Regions from separate parts of the Nocardiopsis sp. EMB25 genome, predicted to be linked through region 1. Evidence: predicted binding sites of a transcription regulator. Region 1 holds the regulator's gene; each other region holds the start of a gene.
What was found. The regulator LexA, encoded in region 1, represses DNA repair genes until DNA is damaged. The targets are predictions, from matches to a motif close to TCGAACANNTGTTCGA.
Positions count from the first base shown of each region.

Region 2: recA (intein-containing recombinase RecA) is a predicted target of LexA. The motif match lies at 2,990-3,005, and genes of this name have one in related genera.
Region 3: KIK06_RS20135 (DUF6504 family protein) is a predicted target of LexA. The motif match lies at 3,406-3,421, and genes of this name have one in related genera.

Region 1 covers NZ_JAMTDN010000001.1:3,269,747-3,275,330, forward strand. The annotation lists gene KIK06_RS14140 (vitamin B12-dependent ribonucleotide reductase) at 1-767, opposite strand, end outside; gene nrdR (transcriptional regulator NrdR) at 827-1,300, opposite strand; gene lexA (transcriptional repressor LexA) at 1,949-2,665, shown strand; gene KIK06_RS14155 (alpha/beta hydrolase family protein) at 2,760-3,833, shown strand; gene KIK06_RS14160 (hypothetical protein) at 3,856-4,494, opposite strand; gene KIK06_RS14165 (hypothetical protein) at 4,491-5,102, opposite strand; gene leuS (leucine--tRNA ligase) at 5,195-5,584, opposite strand, start outside.
Region 2 covers NZ_JAMTDN010000001.1:464,567-470,150, forward strand. The annotation lists gene KIK06_RS01945 (ATP-dependent helicase) at 1-2,669, opposite strand, end outside; gene KIK06_RS01950 (DUF3046 domain-containing protein) at 2,748-2,942, shown strand; gene recA (intein-containing recombinase RecA) at 3,070-5,584, shown strand, end outside.
Region 3 covers NZ_JAMTDN010000001.1:4,600,431-4,606,014, reverse strand. The annotation lists gene KIK06_RS20160 (SAM-dependent methyltransferase) at 1-117, shown strand, start outside; gene KIK06_RS20155 (DUF1295 domain-containing protein) at 114-902, shown strand; gene KIK06_RS20150 (MTH1187 family thiamine-binding protein) at 990-1,286, opposite strand; gene KIK06_RS20145 (GNAT family N-acetyltransferase) at 1,451-2,035, shown strand; gene KIK06_RS20140 (NUDIX hydrolase) at 2,088-2,582, shown strand; gene KIK06_RS20135 (DUF6504 family protein) at 3,133-3,393, opposite strand; gene KIK06_RS20130 (peptidase M48) at 3,522-4,463, opposite strand; gene KIK06_RS20125 (DivIVA domain-containing protein) at 4,593-5,273, opposite strand; gene KIK06_RS20120 (DivIVA domain-containing protein) at 5,301-5,558, opposite strand.

The DNA of each region.
Region 1 (5,584 bases):
AGGGCGCGGATCTTGTGCTCCTCGTGCGCCTTGGTCTCGACGAACTCCTCGATGTCGGGGTGGTCGACGTCCAGCACGACCATCTTGGCGGCCCGACGGGTGGCACCGCCGGACTTGATCGTCCCGGCCGAGGCGTCGGCGCCGCGCATGAAGGAGACCGGCCCCGAGGCCATGCCGCCGGAGGAGAGCGGTTCCCGGCTGGAGCGGATGCGGGACAGGTTCACACCCGCGCCGGAGCCGCCCTTGAAGATGATCCCCTCCTCCTTGTACCAGTCGAGGATCGACTCCATGGTGTCGTCGACGGAGAGGATGAAGCACGCCGAGACCTGCTGCGGTGAGGTCGTGCCGACGTTGAACCAGACGGGCGAGTTGAAACTGAACAGCTGATGGACGAGCGCGTACTTGAGTTCGTGGTCGAAGGTCTCGGCGTCCTCGTCCCCCGCGAAGTAACCGTGCGAACGGCCGGTCTCGGTGTAGACCCCCACGACGCGGTCGATGATCTGTTTGAGGCTCCACTCGCGTTCGGGGGTTCCGAGCGCCCCCCGGAAGTACTTGCTCGCCACGATCTGGGTGGCGTTCATCGACCACGAGGTGGGGAACTCCACACCGCGCTGCTCGAAATTGACCGTTCCGTCGCGCCAGTTGGTCATGACGACGTCACGGCGTTCCCATTCGAGGGTGTCGTAGGGGTGGACACCGGGTGTGGTGAGGACGCGCCTCATCCTGAGCCCCTCGGGGCCCGTCTGGTCACTCGTGCTCTTCGTCATGACGGCATTCCCCCCGAGAACGCGTCGACGGCACGGCTCCCGGCCGTGCGGTGGAGGTGTTACTCCCCGTCCGCGCCGGACCCGACCTCGTGGTCCTGGCGCAGGCTGGCGATCTCGGCCTCGAAGTCGGCGAGGCTCTCGAAACCGCGGTAGACGCTGGCGAAGTGCAGGTAGGCGACCTCGTCGAGTTCGCGCATGGGACCGAGGATGGCCAGTCCGATCTCATGCGCCGGCACCTCGGCCAGTCCCCGGCTGCGGATCTCCTCCTCGACCCGCTGGCCGAGCTTGGCGAGGGCGTCCTCGGAGACGGGGCGGCCCTGGCAGGCTCTGCGCACCCCGGCGATGACCTTGGTGCGACTGAAGGGCTCGGTGACGCCGGAGCGCTTGGCGACCATCAGAAGGACGGTCTCCTGTGTGGTGAATCTGCGCTCGCACGCGGGGCAGGACCGGCGGCGGCGGATGGCCGCACCGTCGTCGGTGGACCTGCTGTCGATCACCCGGGTGTCCGGATGGCGGCAGAACGGACAATACATCCCTGTTCACCTGCTTCCCTCGCGACGACCCGCACATCCACTTAACCACAACTTCTGGGCTTCCACCCCACCAACACACCCAGATGTTGTGGTCGAACCTCAACGACCACGGATGAGGCCGCGACCTTCGACGAACACGCACCCCGTGCGCGCCCGGGCGGCCGCGCACGGGAACACGGACACCGACGCTCGGAGGGGGAGGGGATCGGCGGACGACCCGCAGGGGGTGGACCGGGCCGCCCGAAACCCACTTCCCAGGGTACCGCCGACGCGCCGCCCGACCGCCGCGGACGGGCCGCCCGGAAAACGCGATCGCCGCCCCCGCAGGCGATCGCGCACGAACACCGACGCGGGGCGACCGGGCCCGCTCGTACACGGGCGCGCTCGTGTTGGCGCATTCCCGGGACACCGGGACGGGTACACGTGTACACGTAAGTGGAGGCCAGGAATTGACCGCGAAAACGCGCGAGCAATTGTCCGCAGCCTCGAACGCTTGTTTGATATCACCGTCAGCAACGACTAATGTTGACGTTGATTTCACTCCGGTTTCGCCGTCACGTGGACCCCAGGGTCGGCGCGGTCGCGGATCGGACGTGGCCAGTCACACAAGCAGGCCCTGACCGAACCGAACGCCGAGGAGGCCCGGCCGTGCCGGAGGAGAATCCCGGAACCACCACCGTCCTCTCGCCCGTGGGCGATGCGGACGGGCCGACGCCCGACGCTCCCAAACTCACGGCGCGTCAGCAGAGCGTGCTGAACTGTATCCAGCGGTACGTAAGGGAACGCGGTTTCCCGCCCTCGATAAGGGAAATCGGCGACGCCGTCGGCCTGTCCAGCCCCTCCAGCGTGGCGCACCAGCTCAAGGTGCTCCAGCGCAAGGGCTACCTGCACCGCGACCAGAACCGCCCCCGCGCCGTCGAACTGCGCACCCCCGGCCGCTCGTCCGGCGCGAAGGCGGACCCCGCGGAGTTCACCGCCGACGCCTCGCGTGCCGCCGCCGTGCCGCTCGTCGGCCGGATCGCCGCGGGTGGTCCGATCCTGGCCGAGGAGTCCGTGGAGGACGTGCTCTCCCTCCCGCGCCAGCTGGTCGGAGAGGGACGGCTGTTCATGCTCACCGTGGTCGGCGACTCGATGACGGACGCCGCCATCACCGACGGCGACATGGTCGTGGTCCGCCAGCAGCAGGACGCCAACAACGGCGACATCGTGGCCGCCCTGCTGGACGACGAGGCCACGGTCAAGGTCCTGCGCCGCGAGGACGACGGCCACGTGTGGCTCCTGCCCCGCAACGAGGCCTACGAGCCCATCAACGGGGACGACGCCACCATCCTCGGCAAGGTCGTCGCGGTCATGCGCCGCGTCTGACGCCGATCCCGCGTCCCCGGTCCGTCCGCGTACCGGGGACGGACCGGTCACAGGACGGCATACACGGCCTCCGGGCACGCCCTAAGCTGGGGGCGTGTCCACACCCACCACCTCCCCCGCGCACGGCCGCTGGCGGATGCTCGCCGTCGTCGGCGCGACCACCGGCCTCCTGTTCTCCACCGCCTGTTCCGGCGAGGACCCCTCGGTCCCTCCGCCCGGCGTCAGCGGGTCGGCTCGGGACCTGTCGTTCACCGTGGACGGCGCAGAGGTGTTCGCGACGTTCACGGCGCCCTCGGACACCACCGGGACGGTGCCCGCCGCCCTCATCGTCTCCGGCAGCGGCCCCACCGACCGGGACGGCAACGCACCGACGCGACCCGACGCCGACACCAACCTGAACCTCACCCGTGTGCTGGCCGAGGCCGGTGTCGCCTCGCTCCGCTACGACAAGCTCGGCAGCGGCGAGACGGGGGCCGACGGCCTCGACCCGGACGATCCCATCGCCCCGGAGGTGTTCGACCGTCAGGTGGTCGCCGCCTTCGGGGAGCTGCTGGCCCAACCCGAGGTGGACCCCGAACGCACCGTCGTCGTCGGACACAGCGAGGGCGCCCTGTTCGCCCTGCGCGCGCACGAACTCGTGGACGCCTCGCCCGCGCTGGTCCTGGCCGCCCCGCCCGGAACCCGCTACCTGGACCTCATCGACCGCCAGCTCACCGAGCAGATCCGCGTGGGTGAGGCCCGCGGGCAGCTCGATGAGGGCGACAGTGTCACCCTGCTCTCCGACGCCCGCGCGGGACGTGCCGCGCTGCGCGGTGGACGCGCCCTGCCCGACGACCTGTCGCCCCTGTTGGAGACCGTCTACTCCGAGCGGAACTCGGCCTTCCTGACCTGGATCGACGCCTTCGACCCCGTCGACCTCGCCCGGGACGTCCCCGAGGGCACCCCGGTACTGGTGCTGTGGGCAGAGCAGGACGCCCAGGTCTCCCGGGCGGACGTCGACCGCCTCATGAGCGGGTTCACCGACGCCGAACGCGTCGACGTCCCCGACGCCGACCACGTGTTCCGTGAGTTCCGGGACGAACCCGGCGCGGCCGTGCTCGACGCCGACCGCCCCTTCGCCCCGGAGGTCGCCCCCGCGTTGGAGGAGTTCCTCGACGGAGCCTGGTGAGCCGTCTCGCGGGGCGCCCTGGTCAGGCGGGCAGTTCGGCGATCACGGCCCGGGCGAGTTCCTCGGCCGTCTCCCGTCCGTGCTCCGCCTCCGCCGCGCGCGCGACGCCGTAGTCGGCGGCGGCGCCGTAGCAGGTCTCCACGTACAGGTTGGACACGCGGGCTCCCACACAGGCGAACGGGAAGTCGGACTCGTCAGTCCAGCTGACCGCTTCGTCGCCGATACCGTCCACCGCGGTGGTGTCCTGGTTCGCGGTGGTGTTCCGCAGGTTCTCGGCGGCCGTCTCGATCCCGCCCGGGTTGGGCGCGGCGACCATCACCAAGGTCGCGAAGGAGGGCACCGCCTCCCCCGGCCCCTCGGGGGTGGCCCACCGACACTGCCATCCGGTACCGAACGTGTCCTGCTGCCCGCCGACCGGCGCCTCGAGCTCCAAGACATGGGAGGGCACCGACGCGGCGAGGGCCTCGGTCTCTCCCACCGCGCACTCGGGTGCGGCCTCGAAGTCACCCGACTCCAGGGCCTCACGGTTCAGGACGAACCACACACCGCCCGCCACGAGCAGGACCGCCACCAGCGTCAGCGCCACGACACCGGCGATCGCGCATCCCCGGCTCTGAGGCTGGGCCCGCGGGACGACCGGACGATGGCCTTCCGGGTTCACAAGACCTCCACGAGTTGCTCCGCGACCCGCACCGTCAGCTCACGGGCGTCCTCCCGGTCGGCGGGCCCGTCTCCGGAGACACCGGAGTAGGCCACCCGGACCAGCAGATTGTCAGTGTAGAAGGCCAGGTCGGCGGTGCCCTGCGCCCCGTCCGTCCACACGTGCCCCTCGACATCCGACGGGAGCCGGACACCGTCGCTCGTCCGGGGCACCAGAGCCGTCAGAGCCCGTTCGGCGTGTTCGGTACCCGCGACGGGCACTTCCCCGGAGGTGTCGGTGAACAGCGCGGAGAACTCCACCCGCAGCACACCGGGGTCCTCGGCGGTGCCCAGCGAGGTCCACGCGCACAGCGCGGTGTCACCGCCGGGCCGCGGCCCGGACTCGATGGTCTCAGGAACGGCGTCGGGCAGGGCCTCGTCGACCACGGACGCGGGTACGGCGGCGCAGTCGGGGGCGGTGGTGTGGACGTCGTCCGCGCCGGGGACGTCGGGGTCTCCTCCCGCCAACACGAGTCCACCGCCGATCGCCGCGGCGGAGACCAGCGCGGCGCCACACACGATGACGGCACCGCGTACCAGCGGACCACCCGACCTACCGGATGGGGACACCCGGCCACCGCCTCCCTGTCAGTCGTCACCCACTCCGGCGTGTCACACGGAGGCGGCGGTCGCCGAACGCGACCGCCGCCTCCGTTGCCGGATCAGCCGACGACGATGTTCACCAGCTTCGGCGCGCGCACGATCACCTTGCGGATCTGCTTGTCGCCGATGAATCCCTGGGCCTTCTCCGAGGCCAGCGCGAGCCGCTCCAGCTCCGCCGGGTCGATGTCGGGCGCCACGGTCAGCTTGTCCCGAACCTTGCTCTGCACCTGCACCACGCAGGTCACGGACTCCTGGACCAGCAGTTCCGGGTCCGGATCGGGCCAGTTGCCGACGGCGACCGTGCCCACGTGCCCCAGCCGCTCCCAGCCCTCCTCGGCCACGTAGGGCGCGAACAGGGACAGCGCCACGGCCACGAACTCGGCCGCCTCGCGCACGGCCGGGTCGGCCGCGCCGGGGCCGGAGTCGATCGCCTTGCGGGCGGCCGAGAC
Region 2 (5,584 bases), 2.8 Mb from region 1:
GACGGGTCCAGCGTGAGCGCCCGCGCGCGCGACTCCGCCGCGGGGGCGTCGCCCTCGTACAGGAACGCCGCCGTGTACTCCATCAACAGCGACCGCGCGAACGGCGACGGCAGCTCGGTGCGCACCTCCACCACCCGCACCCGCCGCGCGCGGATATCGGTCAACAACGCGACGAGCGCGGGCACGTCGAACACGTCGCGCAGACACTCACGCGCCGCCTCCAGGACGATCGGGAACGACGCGTACCGCCCCGCCACCGACAACAGGTGCGCCGACCGCAGCCGCTGCTGCCACAACGGCATCCGCCGGTCAGGGCGCTGCCGGGGCAGCAGCAGGGCGCGCGCCGCACACTCCCGGAACCGCGCCGCGAACAGGGCCGAACCGGTCAGCGCCTCGGTGACCAGCGCCTCCACGCCATCGGGATCGAGCGCCACCAACCCACCGAGGTCACGCGCGAACACCGAGGACTCGTGCTCCACGTTCGGCAGACGCACCACGATCCCGTCGTCCCCGTGGACGACCTGCGCGTCGAGCCCCAGCTCCTCCCGGAGCCGCTGACCGATCGCCAGGGCCCACGGCGCGTGCACCCGCGCGCCCAGCGGCGAGTGCAGCACCACCCGCCAGTCGCCCACCTGGTCACGGAAGTGCTCCAGGACCACCGTCCGGTCGTCGGGCACCTGCCCCGTGGCCTCCCGCTGTTCGGCCACGTACGCCACCAGGTTCTCCGCCGCCCAGTCGTCGAGCCCCGCCGCCGCGGCCCGCTCCAACGCCCCCGCGCGGTCGGCCTCCGCCAGCTCCCGGGCCAGCTCGCCGACCGCCCGGCCCAGTTCCGCCGGGCGGCCCACCGCGTCCGCCTTCCAGAACGGCATCCGCCCCGGGCGCCCCGGCGCCGGACTGACCAGCACCCGGTCGGCCGTGATCGCGTCGATCCGCCAGGACGACGACCCCAGCACGAACACGTCGCCCACCCGCGACTCGTACACCATCTCCTCGTCCAGCTCGCCCACCCGGGTGGGGGCGCGCGACCCCGACGGCGCGTCCGACAGGTGAACGGTGTACAGCCCCCGGTCGGGGATCGTGCCGCCGCTGATGACGGCCAGCCGCTGGGCGCCCGGACGGGCCCGCAGGACGTCCGCCTCCCGGTCCCAGACCACACGCGGCCGCAGCTCCGCGAACTCGTCCGAGGGGTAGCGGCCGGACAACATGTCCAGCACCGACTCCAGTATCGAGTCCGTGAGGTCCGCGAACGGGGCCGCGCGGCGGACCAGGGACGCGAGGCCGGCCACCGGCCAGTCGTCCATCGCGACCATGGCCACGATCTGCTGGGCGAGCACGTCGAGCGGGTCGCGCGGCATCTCCAGCGGTTCGATCCCGCCCGTGCGCATCCGTTCGGCCACGACCGCCGACGCCAGCAGATCACCCCGGTGCTGGGGCAGGAACACCCCGCGCGAGACCTCCCCGACCCGGTGCCCCGCCCGGCCCACCCGTTGCAGACCGCTGGCCACCGACGGGGGAGCGGCCACCTGCACCACCAGGTCGACGGTGCCCATGTCCACCCCCAGCTCCAGACTGGAGGTGGCCACCACACAGGGCAGACGGCCCGACTTCAGCTCGTCCTCGACCAGGGCGCGCTCGGCCTTGGACATCGAACCGTGGTGGGTCCGCGCCACCACCGGCTCCGCGCCTTGGGACCTCCCCGACTGGGCGATGAGCAGGGCGGGGACCTCCTCCGGCGGCAGCCGCGCGCCGGAGCGCTCCGCGTACAGGTCGTTGAGTCGGGCGCACAACCGCTCCGCCGTGCGGCGGCCGTTGGTGAACACGATCGTGGACGTGTGCCGTTCGACCAGGTCCAGCACCCGCCGTTCCACGTGCGGCCACATCGATCCGTGCGCGGGTCCGGTGGCCTCGGCGGTCGGCGCGGGTCCGGGTTCGTCCATGTCGCGGACCGGCACGACCACGCCCAGGTCCATGTGCGGGGTGTCCGGCGGGGAGACGACCGCCGCCCCGCCGAGGAACTCCGCGACCAGTTCGGGCGGCCGTACGGTGGCCGACAGTCCGATGCGCCGCGCGGGCCGGTCCAGGAGCGCGTCCAGCCGCTCCAGGCTCAACGCGAGGTGGGCGCCGCGTTTGGTGCCCGCCAGGGCGTGCACCTCGTCGACGATGACGGTCTCCACCCCGGCCAGCCCCTCGCGGGCGCGCGAGGTGAGCACGAGGAACAGCGACTCCGGCGTGGTGATGAGCACGTCCGGCGGACGGGTGGCCATCCGGCGGCGCTCGTCGGCGGGGGTGTCCCCGGTGCGCACGCCGACGGTGACCGGTGTGACCGGGACGCCCGCCGCCTCGGCCCGTTCCGAGATCCCGGCGAGCGGGACGCGCAGGTTGCGTTCGACGTCCACGGCCAGGGCCTTGAGGGGGGAGACGTACAGCACGCGGCAGCGCCGGGAGCGGTCTTGGGGCGGCGGTGCGCAGGTCAGCCGGTCGAGGGACCACAGGAACGCCGACAGGGTCTTTCCGGACCCGGTGGGGGCCACCACGAGCACGTCGCGGTCCTTGGCGATCGTGGACCAGGCCTGGGACTGGGCCGGGGTGGGGCCCCCGGGGAAGGCTCGCTCGAACCACTCCCGTGTCGCGGGCGCGAAGCGGTCCAGGGGGTGCGGCGCGTGGCTCATGGGGTCAGTGTGCCCCTCGGTGCGGACGTTCTCCCGGAAGGGGAGCGAAGGACGCGCCGATCGCCGATACTGGGACCGATGAGACTCACGGTTTTCTGGCAGAACATGCACGAGCAGTTCGGCGAGGCCTACGCGGAGAGCCTGGCCAAGGACTACGTCATCGAGGGGCTCGGTTCGCGGACGGTCCGGCAGGCGCTGGCCGACGGGGTGGGCGCCAAGGACGTGTGGCGTGCCGTCTGCGACGCGTTCGACCTCCCCCTCTCCGTCCGCTGACACCGTCCGGAGGAGGTTTCGAAGGTTCTCCCCGGTCGTTCGAACAATCGAACAGAGGTTCGGGTAGTGTGGGTTGTCCACAGACGAACGTCGGACGTCGCGATTGTCGTACCGACCGCGTAGCGTCGTGCGCATCATGAAGAAGAAGGCATCGACCCAACAGGGGTACCCCGTGGCATCTGGAGACCGAGACAAGGCTCTCGAAACAGCGCTCGCGCAGATCGAGCGGCAGTTCGGCAAGGGCTCCGTCATGCGTCTGGGTGACGACGACCGCCCGCCGATCGAGTCGATCCCCACCGGGGCGATCGCGCTCGACGTCGCGCTCGGCATCGGGGGCATCCCCAAGGGTCGGATCGTGGAGGTGTACGGCCCGGAGTCGAGCGGTAAGTGCCTCACCGCCGACACCTACGTGTGGACGGACCGGGGCATGGAGACCATCGCCGAACTCTTCGAGCGCGCCGGACAGTCCGCCACCTGCGCCAGCCGTGTCACGGACGTGCGCGACCAGGGCATCCGTGTGGTCAACGAGCGGGGTGAGCTGGAAACGGTCGCCGCACTGACCCACAACAACCGCAAGCCGGTCCTGCGGATCACCACCGAGTCCGGCCGTCGTGTCACGGTCACCCACAACCACCCGCTCCGGGTCGTGAACGAGGAAGGTTTCGTCGTCTGGCGCAAGGCGGGGAAGCTGAAGGAGGGCGACACGCTCGTCTCCGCCCGCTTCGGAGCCAACGAGGCCGCCGAGGGCAGCGGACTGAGCGAGGACGAGGCCGTCTTCCTGGGTTACCTGGTCGCGGAGGGCACGCTCGGCTCCACTACCTCGGTTCGCTTCACCAACGGCGACGACGAGGTCGGTCAGGAGTTCACCTCCATCGCCAGGTGGCTCTTCGACACCGAGGCCAAGGTGTACGAGGGCAACAACTGCCGGGAGTACGTGCTGCCCGGCGTCCAGCTTCGCGAGGAGGTCGCGGACCGGTACGGGCTCGACTACGTCAACTCCGCCGGAAAGCGGGTTCCCCATGTGGTGCGGACCGGCGGCGACAAGATCCAGCGCGCCTTCCTCTCCGCGCTCTACGAGGGCGACGGCTGGATCGACGACAGTTCCACCATCGGTCTGGGCACCGCCTCCGAGCAGTTGGCTCGCGACGTGCAGATCCTTCTCTACGGGCTGGGCGTTCCCGCCTCGCTGTACCGCAAGTTCAACACCACCTATGAGCGCCACTACTGGACGGTCGCGGTCAACCCCTCCGTGGCCCACAGGTTCCTCAGCGAGGTCGGCTTCCGTTCCCGTCGGCGCGCTGCCCAGGTGGAGAAGAACTTCCGCCTCTCCGGTCGGAGCCCCCAGTTCGAGAACATCCCGCACATCACGGGACTGATCAGCAGCCTCCGTGACAGTCTCGGCGGCGACCGTGACTTCGACCGTGTGGCGGGCGACCTCTTCCGCGGTGAGACCGCTCCCTCGTGCAGCCGGAACCGGTTGGTCGACATCATCGAGTGGGCCAGGAGCCGCGAACAGCGTCTTTCCGCGTCCGGCGAAGTGATCCTCAGCCACCTTGAGGAACTGGCTGTCGCGCCCTACACCTACGAACCGATCACCGTGATCGAGGACGGTGGAAATCAGCCGACCTTCGACATCATGCTTCCGGAGACACACAGCTTCCTGGCCAACGGGATCGTCTCGCACAACACGACCGTCGCCCTGCACGCGGTGGCCAACGCGCAGAAGGCGGGTGGGATCGCCGCCTTCGTCGACGCCGAGCACGCGCTCGACCCCGCCTACGCCAAGAAGATCGGCGTGGACACCGACAACCTCCTGCTGTCGCAGCCGGACACCGGCGAGCAGGCACTGGAGATCGTCGACATGCTGATCCGCTCCGGCGCGGTCTCCATCATCGTCGTCGACTCCGTGGCCGCCCTGGTGCCCCGCGCGGAGATCGAGGGGGAGATGGGCGACAGCCACGTCGGCCTGCAGGCCCGGCTGATGTCCCAGGCGCTGCGCAAGATCGCCGGTGCGCTGCACCAGACCGGCACCACCGCCATTTTCATCAACCAGCTTCGTGAAAAAGTCGGTGTTATGTTCGGGTGCATGAATTATGCGACCCGAGTGACTCTGGCTGATGGGACCCAGGAGAAAATCGGGAAAATCGTCAACCAGAAGATGGACGTCGAAGTCCTCTCTTACGACCCGGAGCGGGACGAGGTCGTTCCCCGGAAGGTCGTCAACTGGTTCGACAATGGCGTGGCCGATCACTTCCTCCAGTTCACCGTGGCCCGCTCGGGAAAGAATGGCCGTTCGCAGTTCGCGGCGACTCCGAACCACCTCATCCGTACTCCGGGTGGGTGGCGGGAGGCCGGGGAGCTGCTTCCCGGCGACCGGGTCCTCACCGCGCAGGCCCACTACCTGAGCGAGCAGCAGCGCCAGGTCATCCTCGGGTCGGTGATGGGAGATGGCAGTCTCTCCCCGAACACCCAGGGTCGAGACGGCACCCGGTTCAGGATGGGGCACGGTGCTGCCCAGGCCGGCTACCTGGACTGGAAGGTCTCCCTTCTCGGCAACATCGGCTGTACCCGGACATCCAACGACAAGGGTGCGGTGTTCGCCGATTTCACCCCGTTGCCGGAACTGGCCGAACTCAGGGAGG
Region 3 (5,584 bases), 1.3 Mb from region 1:
CTCGGTTTCGACGACGTCTTCCGCCGCATGTGGACCTTCTACCTCTCCTACTGCGAGGCGGGGTTCCGGGCGGGGATGCTCGACGTCGAGCAGTTCGTCATGGAGCGGAGGGCGTGACGGCCGTGGCCGCGCTCGGAGTGAACCTGGCCGCCACCGCGGCGGCCCTGTTGGCCCTGGTCCTGGGCGCCTTCGTCATCGGCAGACGGGTGGGACGGCACAGCGTCATCGACGTGGCATGGGGGATCGGCTTCGTCGCGGTCGCGGGGATCAGCGCCCTGCTCGCGACCGCCGACCCCGCCCGCGCCTGGCTGCTGTTCGCGCTCACGGCCGTGTGGGGTGTCCGGCTCGCCGCCCACATCGGCACGCGCGCCCTCGGCCACGGGGAGGACCCCCGCTACGACCGCCTCCTGTCCCGCGCGCCGGGCAGCCGCGACGCCTACGCCCTGCGGATGGTGTACCTGCTCCAGGGCGGCCTGATCTGGCTGATCTCCCTCCCCGTCCAGGTGTCCGCGCACACGTCGTCGCAGCTCGGCCCGGTCGCGTTCGCGGGCGCGGCCCTGTGGCTGTTCGGGTTCGCCTTCGAGGCGGTCGGCGACGCCCAGCTGCGCCGGTTCAAGGCCGACCCGGCCAACCGGGGCCGGATCATGGACCGGGGTCTGTGGGCGTGGACCCGCCACCCCAACTACTTCGGGGACGCCTGCGTGTGGTGGGGGCTGTTCCTGGTCGCCTGCGGGTCCTGGTGGGCGCTGCTGACGCTGCCCTCCCTGGCGGTGATGACCTACCTGCTTACCCGGGGGTCGGGGCAGCGGCTGCTGGACGAGTACATGTCGGACCGGCCCGGCTGGACCGAGTACGCCGACCGGACCAGTGCCTTCCTGCCCCGGCCGCCCCGGCGGAGGTGACCGCCGGCGGGGCGGCGGTCGACGCACGTCAACGGGCCCGTGACCTGACCTCCGTGATGTTTCCGTCGCCCGCCCGGCGTTCCCCGGTCACATGTCGCGGAGGTGCTCCTCGACGGCCGCCACCTTCCCGTCGAGCGCCCCCTCGACGCCCGGTCGGATGTCGGCCTTGAGCACGAGGGAGGTCCGGGCGGCGCCCTCGCCGGCCGCCTCCACCGCGCGCTTGACCACGTCCATCACCTCGTCCCACTCACCCTCCACGGTGGTGAACATCGCGTCGGTGCGGTTGGGGAGCCCGCTGTCGCGGACGACCTTGACCGCCCTGGCGACGGACTCCGCCACGGACTCCCCCTCACCCAGGGGGCTCACTGAGAACGCGACGAGCATGGGCACTCCTTGGCTGTGTCGGGGTCGCTGTCGGTGCCACGGGTACGGTAACCGAGTCCCCCGCCCCACAGTGCGATCCGCGACACGGGAACCCCTCCGGCGGTGACCCGGCACCCCGGAAAACCGGTTGGCCCGGGCTCCGGCCCCGTGGTTGGATCCCGGGCATGGTGCCCTCCGACGTCTTCCGCGACCAGCCCGCCCTCATCGGCGACCGGGTCCGCCTCGAACCCCTCGACGAGCGGACGGGCGAGCACCTCGTCCCGGTCCTCACCGACCTGGACCCCGACGTGCGCCGCCTGACCGGCACCCACACCACGTTCACCGAGCGGCAGGTCCGCGACTGGGCCCGTTCGCGCCCGTCCCACGCCGACCGCGCCGACTGGGTGATCCTCCGGAACGAGGACGGCCGCTGCGTCGGCGGCTGCGCGCTCATCGACCTCGACGCCGACAACGGCGGCGTGGACTACCGCATCGCCCTCAACGACATGTCCCTCACCGGCAACGGCTACGGCACCGAGGCCACCGACCTCGTCCTGGAGTACGCCTTCACCGTGGCGGGCCTGCACCGGGTGGCGCTCCAGGTGTTCGACTTCAACACGGGCGCCCAGAGGTCCTACGCCCGCTCGGGCTTCGTCCGCGAGGGCGTCTGGCGCGACCACCTGTACTGGGACGGCGAGTGGCACGACGCCGTCCTCATGTCGATCCTCGCCCACGAGTACGCCGACCTGCGCGCGGCGCGATCCCGCTGACACCCGGCCGCGAGCCCGGCGCGCGCACCCCGTCACCGATAGGCTGCCGACCATGCCCGTCCCGGACTTCATCCTGGAACTGCGCCGCCACGTCGGCCACGGACTCCTGCCGCTCACCGGGGTGACGGCGGTGGTCCTCGGCGACGACGACCGCGTACTCCTGCACCAGCGCCTCGACGACGGCCGCTGGTGCACCCCCGGCGGCATCCTCGAACCGGGCGAGCAGCCCGCCGTGACCGCCGTCCGCGAGGTGTGGGAGGAGACGGGACTGACGGTCGAGGTCGAGCGCATGACCAGCGTCGTCGCCCAGGAGCCCTACACCTACCCCAACGGCGACGTGGTGCAGATGCTCGACATCTCCTTCCGCTGCCGCTACGTCGGCGGCGAACCGGACGCCTCCGGGGACGAGTCGATGGACGTGCGGTGGTTCCCCGTGGCCGACCTGCCGGAGATGCCCCGGCGCATCCTGGACCGGATCACCTGGGCCCGTGAGGACCGGGCCGAGCCCTACTTCCACCTCGCCCCCTCCGGTTCCCGGGCGCGCTGAACCCCGTCGCGCGGCCGGGGCCGGGCGGTAGGAACGCTCCCATGACCACACTCGGCGCCGTCTTCCGCCCCCAACTGCCCCCCGAACGCCCGCGCTCCGGGGGCCGCGCGTTCCGTTCCGCCGGTGCCGTCCCCGAACGTGCGACCGCCCTTCCCCCGGACGGCGGGAAGGGCGGTCACACCGGCCCGGGTTCCGTTCTTCGGGGCGGTCGTCCGGGGTGCCGTCCGGGATTGCGAACGGTGGGCGCCGCGCCGTGGACGTCCGTGGGCGGGACGGGGCGCGGCGGAGGCCCCGAAGGACACCGCCGGGGGCGTGTTCCGCGGATGCCGCTCGTCGCGCGGCGGAGTACGTGTTCGCGGAACACGACCTAGGGCCTGTTTCTTGGAACGGTCACCCGAGGGGGTGTCGTTCGGGCGCCGGCAGGGTTGTGCAAGACGAGTCGAGCCGCGAGCGAGGAACGAGCGACAGGCGAGGACGAGGATGAAGAATCCCTGCCTTGAGGGTGCCCGAACACGGTCCGAAGCGAAGCGGAGGACCCAAAAAACACCGCCTAGTGCCATCTGCGGCGCATCGTCCAGTGGTCGGAGGACACGTCGCGGGTGATGTCGATGATGTTGGGCTCGCCGGACTCCGACTCCGCCGAGACCCGCAGCAGGTGCGTCTGCGTGGCGGGGACGCCGGGCCGCTCCGGGCGGGCGGGCCAGTCGCCGATGATCCTGCGCACGCGGAAGGTGTGACCGCGCCACGTGAACCGGGCGGGGTGCCCGTCGTCGGTGGAGCGGACGTCGATCCGTTCGTTCAGAAGACTCACGCGTACAGTTTATCGAACATGAGTTCGAACAAGTCAAGTTCTCGGCGGGAGGACCTCACCGGCTTCGGACGATGTCGTCCCACCTCAGAGCCACCACCGCTGCCTCCACCCCCGAACGGAAACATCTGTCACAGGAGCACCCGGCCGCGTCTCCTTCGGTCCCGCAGCGCCGCCATCCGCCGCGTGTTGCTCGGGCGCCGGGTCAGCAGGTGGTACAGCAGCAGCGAACCCCCGCGGTCCGTCCGCGCCCGGTCGGCCATCTCGCCCATGTTCACCCGCGTGTACAGGTCGGGACCCGCCGCGAGGAACCGGACGGCGTGCACACCCTCCGGGTGGTGTGCGTACGCGTGGTTGTCGGCGGTGTACTCCATGGTCCGCGCCAGTGCCGTCCCCAGACCCGGCACGAGCTCCGCGCCCAGTGTCGCCACCCTCCGCCAGAACGACGTGTGCCCGGCGGCCACGTGCCCGAACTGGTGCGCCACGAGGAACGCCAGCACGTCCGGATCGCGTGGCCGACCGTCGGGGCCGAACAGCTCCTGCGGCAGGACGAGGTACCGCCGCAGGCCGTGCGCGGCGGCGTCCGTGACGATCCGGCCGCGCGTCGGCCGGACGTAGGCCTCCGGCGGTCGGGCCAGGCCCATCGCGGAGGACATCGTCACCACCGACCGGTAGGCCTCGGGGAACTGCGTCGGTGAGATCTTCACCGACTCCGCGCGTTCGCGGGCGTACCGCAGGCCCCGTACCGTCCAACACGCGGCGGGTATCGCGGCCGCGGCGATCGCCGTCCAGGCCCACGACCCCGTCGCCGTCCACAGGGTGTGGACGGCGGCCGCGACCAGCGCCACCCCCACCAGTACGCACACCACCAGCAGGGGTGTCTCCCACGGGTGCGCCCTGGTCGGGACGAACTCCTCGTCGGGCTCCTCGGCCCCGTGCCCGCACATCCCGACCGCGCGGACGCCGTTCGCGCACGCGTGCGCGAACCCCGGCGCCACCGACGGCGAGCAGTACGGTGCCCCGCGGGACGCACGGGCGGGCGCACCGCCGCCCTGGGGCGTCGCGTGTGGCATCCCGCCTCCCCTCGGGCCGCGGATCCGTGAACAGCGGAAGCTCGCCACTCCCTGTAACGGAATATTACTTTTCGCTGCCCTGGGTATGGGGTTGCCGGGGGACGGCGTGTCCGGTCACCGAGTGTGCGCTCAGCGCTCCTCGTGCCTTCGGAGCTCCTCGGCGAGGATGTCCAGGAACCGGTCCACCTGTGCCGGGTCGTACCCCGGCCGGGCGCGGGTCGTGGCGAACTGGACCCTCTCGACCTCGGCGGAGGTGAGCGTCGCCCGCTCCGGGCGGCCCTGCTGGATGACGTCCATCGTGAACTCGGCCCGGTCCAGGAAGTCGTCCACCTCCTGTTCGTTGTAGCCCGTGGTCAGCCGGGTCGTGGCGAACTGCTGCTCCCTGATGTGGGCGGCGGTGAGCCGTGGCCGGTGCTCACGTCGCCTCTCCTGGGGAGCGGCCGGTTCGTGGCCGCCGTGGCCGTAGGCCGCCTCGGGGGAGGGGTGGGTCGGCAGCGGTGGCGGACCGCCGTGGCCACCGGGGCCGCCGAGACCGCGTCCGGCCAGGTCCGCGGCGACGATGTCGAGGAAGTCGTCCACCTCGTCCTCCCGGTATCCGGGGCTCAACCGGGTGGTCCGGAACCGAGAGTTGCGCACGTCGTCGGCGGTCAGCAGCGGACCACTCCGGGGTCCACCCTCCAGGGCCACCAGAGTGGCCTCGATACGGTCGAGGAGATCGTCGACGTCCTCCTCGTGGTACCCCGGGCGCAGACGCACCGTGTGGAACTTCTTGTTGCGGATGTCCGCCGGTGTCAGAGGCATGGTCCCCATTGTGCAGTTCAGGAGGTTCTCAGAGGGTTATCCCTGGGTATTCCGTGATTCGATCTCCGCGAGGTCGTCCGTGAGCTGCTGGAAGTACGCCTCCACCTGGGCGCGGTCGTAGCCGCGTAGCACCACGTCGAACAGGGTGGCGCGCAGCTGCCCGGCGGTGATCGGGGTGGGGGAGGGGTCGCCGGAGAGCGCGGCACGCGCGCGGCCGACGGCCTCGTCCACCTGCGTGCGGTGGTAGCCGCGCAGGACGACGTCGAACTCGGGGCGGGAGTCGGGGGAGGTCATCCCCGCATTATGCCCAGACGCCCGGG